2 regions of the Cupriavidus sp. 10L43_2 genome follow, and region 1 is predicted to be linked to the other one. Evidence: predicted binding sites of a transcription regulator. Region 1 holds the regulator's gene; the other holds the start of a gene.
What was found. Region 1 encodes sigma-54, which starts transcription at its own class of promoters, with help from an activator protein. Its sites were predicted from a motif close to TGGCANGNAANCTGCTTT; they were not measured.
Positions count from the first base shown of each region.

Region 2: the regulator sigma-54 is predicted to act here: its motif matches at 2,105-2,122, upstream of AC1DEL_RS07930 (formate/nitrite transporter family protein).

Region 1 covers NZ_JBFTJE010000026.1:59,757-63,964, reverse strand. Annotated here, with positions in the region: gene lptC (LPS export ABC transporter periplasmic protein LptC) at 1-289, shown strand, start outside; gene lptA (lipopolysaccharide transport periplasmic protein LptA) at 353-997, shown strand; gene lptB (LPS export ABC transporter ATP-binding protein) at 1,038-1,838, shown strand; gene AC1DEL_RS26170 (RNA polymerase factor sigma-54) at 1,972-3,453, shown strand; gene hpf (ribosome hibernation-promoting factor, HPF/YfiA family) at 3,504-3,857, shown strand.
Region 2 covers NZ_JBFTJE010000004.1:254,794-259,001, reverse strand. Annotated here, with positions in the region: gene AC1DEL_RS07935 (bifunctional protein-serine/threonine kinase/phosphatase) at 1-1,104, opposite strand, end outside; gene AC1DEL_RS07930 (formate/nitrite transporter family protein) at 1,139-1,951, opposite strand; gene AC1DEL_RS07925 (nitrate- and nitrite sensing domain-containing protein) at 2,227-3,480, opposite strand; gene AC1DEL_RS07920 (YncE family protein) at 3,658-4,208, opposite strand, start outside.

The DNA.
Region 1 (4,208 bases):
GGAGGGCTCGGTCATCGACCTGTACGGCAATGCCTTCCTGGTACGGCAACCCGGCGTGGATCCGTCGAAGGACCCGCGCATGACCGCTGCATCGCAATATTTCCAGTTGCTGGTCAATGACGACATCGTCAAGACCGATAAAGCGGTACAACTCACGCGCGGCCCGTCGGTGATGACGGCCAACGGACTGGTCTTCAACAATGTCACGCGCGAAGTACAATTGCTCGGCAACGTACGCGGCACCATCGTCATGAATCCGCCGTCGGGGCAGGCCCGGACCACGCAGTAAGCACAACAACAAGCACGCCAGGCGCCGGCAACGGATCGCCCGTCATTCTCTCAGCTGACCAACATGACCCCATCCCTGACGACGTTGTCCTGTCGCCGCATCGTGCCCGCCCTGGCGGTGGCAATCGCCGCGCTCGGCGCGACCCTGGCCCAGCCGGCCCTGGCGGAGCGTGCCGACAAGGACAAGCCGCTGGTGCTGGAGGCCAACAACGCCAGCTATGACGACGTGAAGCAGATCTATACGCTGACCGGCAACGTCGTGCTGACCAAGGGCACGATGGTGCTGAAGTCGGACGCCGCGCAGATCCGCACCGACCCCGAGGGCTACCAGTACGCGGTGGCCACGGCCAATCCGGGCCGCCAGGCGTATATCCGCCAGAAGCGCGACGGCGTGGACGAATACATCGACGGCTGGGGCGACCGCATCGAGTACGACGGCAAGCAGGAAATGTCGAAGCTGATCGGTCATGCCCGCGCGGCGCGCATCGCCGGCGCGAAGACCGTCGACGAGATCCGCGGCGCCGTGATCACCTACGACAGCCGCAACGAGTACTACACGGCTGCCGGCGGCGACAACAACACCTCCACCGGCAACCCGTCCGGCCGCGTGCGCGCCGTGCTCTCGCCGCGCGCGGACCCGGCCAGCGGCGCCGCCGCGCCGCCACCGCCGCTGGAACTGAAGCCGGCGCCCGCGCCCGGCAAGCCCTGAACCCCGGACGCGCCCGCCGCGTCACGCATGCATTGACCTGATGAACGACTCCGCCACGCTCGCCCCGAACGCCTCCGCAGCCCCGTCGGCCGCCCGTACCGACAGCAGCACGCTGGTCGTGCGCCACCTGAAGAAGCGCTACGGTTCGCGCACCGTGGTCAAGGACGTCTCGCTGGACGTGAAGAGCGGCGAGGTGGTCGGCCTGCTCGGTCCGAACGGCGCCGGCAAGACCACGTCGTTCTACATGATCGTGGGCCTGGTGGCACTGGATGAGGGCGACATCGTGCTGGACGACCAGCACATCAGCGGCCTGCCGATCCACGAGCGCGCCCGCATGGGCCTGTCCTACCTGCCGCAGGAGGCCTCGGTCTTCCGCAAGCTCAACGTCGAGGAAAACATCCGCGCCGTGCTCGAGTTGCAATTGGAGAAGGGCAAGCCGCTGCCGAAGGCCGAGATCGAACGCCGCCTGGATTCGCTGCTGGATGACCTGCAGATCGCCCATCTGCGCAACAACCCGGCGCTGTCGCTCTCCGGCGGCGAGCGCCGCCGCGTGGAAATTGCCCGGGCGCTGGCCTCCGCGCCGCGCTTCATCCTGCTGGACGAGCCGTTCGCCGGCGTGGACCCCATCGCCGTGGGCGAAATCCAGCGCATCGTGAGCTTCCTGAAGGCGCGCAACATCGGCGTGCTGATCACCGACCACAACGTGCGCGAGACGCTCGGCATCTGCGACCACGCCTACATCATCAGCGAAGGCACGGTGCTGGCCGCCGGCCAGCCTGAGGAAATCATCGCCAACGAGTCCGTGCGACGCGTGTACCTGGGCGAAAATTTCCGCATGTGACCCATCGGCCGCCGCGTGCGGCCGCGCTTCTCCCGGCCTCCACGGCGACAGCCGGGGTCGATCAGGAAGTCAGAGCGATAGGCGATAGCAATTTCCGTTCCATAGTCGGAAGGATGCGCATAGAATAGGTCGCATGAAACCGTCGCTTCAGCTTCGTCTCTCGCAACATCTGGCATTGACCCCGCAGCTGCAACAGTCGATTCGATTGTTGCAGCTCTCGACGCTTGAACTCCAGCAGGAAGTGGAACAGGCGCTGACCGAAAATCCCCTGCTCGAACGCGAAAACGACTGGATCGAAAGCCCGCTGCGGGTAGCCGCCGATGGCTCGGTCAACCTCCAGAGCGCCCCCGCGCCGGCCTCCTCCGAGCCACAGCCCAACGGCGACGCGCGCACCGATGGCGCGTCCGGCGGTGAGGACGACAACTACAACGACAACGGCAGCGAGGACTACGGCAGCGACTGGAGCCTCGACGACTTCGCCCGCCGCCCCCAGGGCGACGAGGACGAAAAGTCGCCGATGCAGTTGCGCGATGCCGAGCCCACGCTGCGCGAGCACCTGATGGGGCAGTTGGCCCCGCTGAAGATCTCGGTGCGCGACAAGGGCCTGGCCATCTTCCTGATCGAATCGCTCGACGATGACGGCTACCTGAGCGCCTCGCTCGAGGAAATCTGCACCGAACTGCCCGAGGAACTCGAATTCGAGATCGACGAAGTCCACGCGATCCTGACCCTGCTGCAGAGCTTCGACCCGCCCGGCGTGGGCGCGCGCAATGCCGCGGAGTGCCTCAGCCTGCAATTGCGTCGCCTGAAGCACTCCCATCGTGAGCTGGCGCTGACCATCGTCAATCATCATCTGGAACTGCTGGCCGTGCGCGACTACACGCGGCTAAAGAAAGCGCTCCAGGTGGACGAAATAGCACTGAAGGCGGCACACGAACTGATTCGCTCGCTGGCGCCGTATCCGGGGCACGCGTTCAACCGTCCCGAGGCCGACTTCGTGGTGCCCGACGTGTTCGTGCGCAAGAGCGGCAGCGGGTGGATCGCGGCGCTCAATCCGGATGTCATGCCACGGCTGCGCATCAACGACATGTATGCGCAGATCCTGCGCGGCGCGAAGGGCGAAACGGGGACGGCAGGCCTGCAGCAGAAGCTTCAGGAGGCGCGGTGGCTTATCAAGAACATCCAGCAACGATTCGATACGATCCTGCGTGTTTCGCAGGCAATTGTGGAACGTCAAAAGAACTTTTTCACGCATGGCGAAATCGCGATGCGCCCCTTGGTTTTGCGGGAAATAGCCGATACACTCGGTTTACATGAGTCGACCATTTCCCGGGTCACCACGAATAAGTACATGGCCACGCCCATGGGTACTTTCGAGTTGAAGTACTTCTTTGGGAGCCACGTCTCTACGGAGACTGGCGGCGCGGCCTCCTCCACGGCAATCCGCGCGCTGATCAAGCAACTGATAGGAGCCGAAGACCCCAGGAATCCTCTTTCCGACAGCCGGATCGCCGAACTGCTGGGTGAGCAAGGCTTCGTGGTCGCACGCCGCACGGTGGCGAAATACCGCGAAGCGCTCAAGATCCCCGCAGTCAATCTCCGCAAGACTTTGTAGCCGAGCCGCAACCGCCTGCCTGGTGCGGCTCTTTCAGAAGGAGAAGCGCTATGAACTTCAAGATCAGTGGACACCACCTCGACATCACGCCCCCGCTGCGTGAGTATGTGGAAACGAAACTGGAGCGAATTGTCAGGCATTTCGATCAGGTCATCGGCGTGAGCGTGCTGCTATCGGTGGACAATCACAAGGAGAAGGACCGGCGCCAGTACGCGGAAATCAATCTGCATCTGAAGGGGAAGGACATCTTCGTCGAAGCGCATCATGAAGATCTGTATGCGGCGATCGACTGTCTGGTCGACAAGCTCGACCGCCAGGTCATCCGCTACAAGGACCGCGTACAGGGCCACGATCGCGAGGCGGTGAAGTACCAGATGGCCGCCCAGCAACTGACGCAGCAGTAGACACCTGCAGGCAACCGAAAACAGAGCGGTTGCCGACCCTGCAGAGGACTGAAAAGAAGAGCTCAAGCCGCGCAATCAGCGCGGCTTTTTTGATGGGCGCGCGCCATGGCGGTGACGGTGCGGGCACCTGGAATGTTTCGTTACCTTATTGCCACGCCGGAGGGCGACCCGGGGCCCCCGTGAGCGGTCAAAATGGGAACAAGTGTTCGCAAGCCGCCCGCCTCGGTGTATGCTCCGCCATACAAATAACGACAGGACGGCCCCGGGACACCCCGGGTGGGCAAGCCGGCCGGCACGTCGTGGCACCGCCGCGACCCCGGCGCTGCATCGCAAAATCGCGGTGGAGCCCTG
Region 2 (4,208 bases), on a different contig from region 1:
GTCGGGCTGGGGATGATCGATCATCCATTGCGCCAGCGTCTGGCCTTCGAGGTACTCCATCGCCACGAACAGGTGCTTGCGGGGCCGGTCCGCCGCGTGGGGGCGCAGCACGTGCTGGTTGTCGATGCGTCGGGCGACCCATTCCTCGAGCAGGAAGCCCTCCAGATGGGCCGCATCGTCGCGTTGATCGACGGCAGGCGTTTTCAGCGCCACGTGTTGTCCGCTGTGGTCGTCCGTCGCCAGATAGACGTGGCTGCGCGCGCTGCCATGCAGCGCCCGGACGATGGTGTAGCCCTCGAACTGCATGCGGGGCGTGAGCGGCGGCGGCAGGGTCAGGTGCCCGGTCTGCGCCATCGCGTTGCGGGCGCCGGGTTCGGGCAGGGCGTCGACACGGGCCAGCAGCAGCGTGACGTTGTCCTCGCTGCCGCGCGTCAGGGCCAGCGCCGTCAGCGTCTGCGCGGCGCGGTCCAGGTCGTCGCCGCTGGCGGTCAGGGCCTGGTGGACATCGGCGGCTTCCAGGTATTCGTAGGCGCCGTCGGTGGCCAGCAGGTAGATCTCGCCGGGCTCCACGCCCCACGTCCGATAGTCGATTTCGACAGACGGGCTCGCACCCAGCGCTCGGCCCAGATAGGCCTCAGAGGCCGACACGCAGACCCGATGATCGACGGTGAGCTGCTCCAGCGTGTGCCGATGCAGCCGATAGACGCGCGCGTCGCCCACGTGCAGCAGGTGGGCCTCCCGCGCCTTGAAGATCAGCGCGCTGAATGTGCAGACGTAGCCGCGGTCGCGGTCGAAGCGGGCTTCGCTGTGACGGCTCTGCGCGTGGAGCCAGGAGTTGACGGCGGCCAGCACGCACTGCGCCGCCCGCCGCACCGTCCAGGCTTCGGACGTGCAGTAGTAGTCCTCGAGGAAGGTGCGGACGGCGGCGGCGCTGGCGATCTGGCTGACCGCGCTGGTGCTGATGCCGTCCGCCAGCGCCAGCGCAACGCCCTTGGTCACGCGGTGGTGGCCGGCGGGGTGGGTCACGCCATGAAAGTCCTGGTTGACCGCCTTCCGGCCAGCGTCCGAGTGTTGGCCAACGCTGACCTGGAGCCCGCCGGACATGGCGCGGTCGCCTCGATACCGGGTAGTGATCCGATCAGCCCAGCGCGCGCTTGCTGGCCGACTTGTAGTGCGTGCTGTAGAGCGTGATGCCCACGAAGGTCAGGCCACCCACCAGGTTTCCCAGCACAGTCGGGATTTCATTCCAGATCAGGTAGTCCATGAGGGTGAAGTTGCCGCCCAGCATCAGGCCCGACGGGAACAGGAACATGTTCACGATGGAGTGCTCGAAGCCCATGTAGAAGAACACGAGCACGGGCATCCACATGCCGATGACCTTGCCGGACACCGAGGTCGACATCATGGCCGCCACCACGCCGGTGGAGACCATCCAGTTGCACATCACGGCGCGGATGAACAGCGTCAGCATGCCGGCGGCGCCATGCGCGGCGTAGCCCACGGTGCGGCCTTCGCCGATGTGGCCGATCTTCTGGCCGATGGCGTTCGGGGCTTCGGAGAAGCCGAAGGTGAAGATGATGGCCATGAAGAACGCCACGGTGACGGCGCCGGCGAGGTTGCCACAGAACACCAGGCCCCAGTTGCGCAGCACGCCGCTCCAGGTGGCGCCCGGGCGGCGGTCCAGCACGGCCAGCGGCGCGAGCGTGAAGACGCCGGTCAGCAGGTCGAAGCCCATCAGGTACAGCATGCAGAAGCCAACCGGGAACAGCAGCGCGCCAACCAGCGCGTTGCCGGTGTTGACAGTGATGGACACCGCGAAGGCTGCCGCCAGCGCCAGGATGGCGCCGGCCATATAGGACCGGATCAGCGTGTCACGCGTGGACATCAGCAGCTTGGACTCTCCGGCATCGACCATCTTGGTGACGAACTCGGTGGGGGCGAGATAGGCCATGGGGTATTCCTCTCCGTTTCCTTCGTTTGGCTCAGAAAAGACAAACGGCGTCCGTCCGCCCGGCCTATGGCCGGCACGTGACAGGACGCCGTCATCCTTGATGCTTTACAGGGTGATGCACTGCCGGGCCGTCATCAGCCCGATGTCAGTGCTGACGCACGTTCCATGCCCGCCGCCGGGTGGGGCCGGGTTGGGCCGGGTTGGGGCAAGTGACGATCTAGGGGGCGTTGGTAGTGCATGGGCTGCCCGCTTTTGGTGCGCGCGGCCGGGCGGGTTCAATCCTGGTGCTGATCGTCGTCCTGTGGGGGCAGGGCGAGGCCGGTGAGCGAGAGGGTGGCTTCGGCAATGTCCGCCAGCCGGCGGTTGTTGTCCATCGACGCCTTCTGCAAGGCCCGGAACGCGGCGTCCTCGCTGAGCCCCATGCGGGTCATCAGCGCGTTCTTGGCGCGCTCGATCACCTTGCGCTCCTTGAGCGCGCGCCGGGCGGCATCGAGTTCCACTTCGGTCTGGGCCAGCCGCGCCGACTGCTGGCGCAGCAGGCGCTCCAGCGACGTGACGGTGGTGGCGTGCACCTCGGCGGGTCCGTTTCCGGCATCGGGCATGCCCGGCAGCACAGGGGCGGCGGCGGGTTGCTCGGCCACATCGAAAAAGCGCTCGACGGCATGGGTATGGGGCGGCGGGTTGTCCAGTAGCTGGCGCAGCAGCCCGGCCGAATCCTGGAGATCGGCCTGGGAACGCTGGATCTGCGCCTCGCAGGCCTTGCGCAGGTCCTGCACCACCTGCATCTCCAGCGTCCACATGCCCGTGATGACCTCGCTGCAGACTTCGAACCACTTCTCGCTGTCGTCGTGCACCAGCGCCGTGCCCGGCGGCGTGGTCAGCAGCGTGCGGCGCATGCCGTCCTGCGCGGCGACCGCGGCGCTGGCCTGCCGTTGCCGCCATGCGGCGAGCAGCGACGGGTCGGCGAAGCGCTCGAACATCTGGAAGCTGCGCTGCTGGGCTTCCACCAACTGCTGCACGCGCTGCGGCGCGGTGCCCGCGCAGGTGCCGGAGGCGAACATCTGCGCCCCCACGGCCCGCTCCTGCCCGGCGGCTTCCTTGCCCTGCACGAGGTAGACGAAGGCCACCAGCGGCCGGGCGATGCCCGGATACATGGCCACATCGGCCAGATGGAAGATCAGCTCCAGCAGCGCGGCGATCAGGCGGCTGAACGCCGCCACGGCGTCGTGCGCGGTGGTCTGGCATTGATCGATGGACTGGCGCAGCGCCGGCAGCGTGGCCAGATCGAGCTGCACCCAGGCCATCAACGACACCATCGACGCCGTGCCGGTATGGCCCGCTTCCAGCTGGCTGGCGAAGCGCTCGCCCAGCCGGGAGGCGATGTGGACCGCCTCGCCCATCGCCGTCTGGCGCTCCTGCGCCAGCCGTTGCCCACCGGAGGCCAGGAAGATGCTGCTGGCCCCCCGTTCACGCTGCAAGGCGTGGATCAGCTGGCCGATCAGGTCGGCCAGCTCCACGCGACTTGCCATCAGGCGGACGGCCTCGATTTCGAGCTGCTTGGCCCGAAGGACGAGGGTTGAGGCGGAAAGGGGCATTGTGCTGGGAATGTGGGCGCGGCCGGGATGGGTACTACGCATTTGCCAGGTACTACGCAAATGTCGTGCCATTTGTATCATCCGCCGTACCTTCCCGGCCCCCCGGACCGGCTACAGCGCCTGCACCTGCACAGGCGCGCCGGGTTTGCCGTTCTCGGACGGGGCGATCACGAGATAGCGGCGCGCGCCGGCCCCCGTATCGTCCCGCACCACCTGCCGGATCGGGCCAATCGCGTTGACGATGGCCGAGCCCGCCGGATTCGACATGAAGGCGGCGAGCGGCTCCAGCGGGCCGCTGCCGTCCGCGCGGGTGGCGAGCGCCAGCACGTAGGCGCGCTTCGGCTGCAACCCGGTCGCCGAAGCCTGCAGGACCTGGAGCAGTCCCTGATCGAACAGCGTGACGCTGGTCGGCGCATGGTCGGTGGCCACAGGCTTGCCGTTCACGACGCCATGCAGCTTCAGCTGCGTGGTCTGCCCGGCCACCCCCAGCGGCTGGAGTCCCTGCGTGCCGTCGCCCTCGGGCACGGCGTTCGGCACATAGGCGATGGCCTGCGGCGCCTGCCCGACCGGCACGTTGGCGACTACCCGATTGGTGGCGGTGTCGATGGCGGCCAGCTGGTCGGCGTTCTCCAGCCCCACGTAGATGCGGGTGCCGTCGCCCG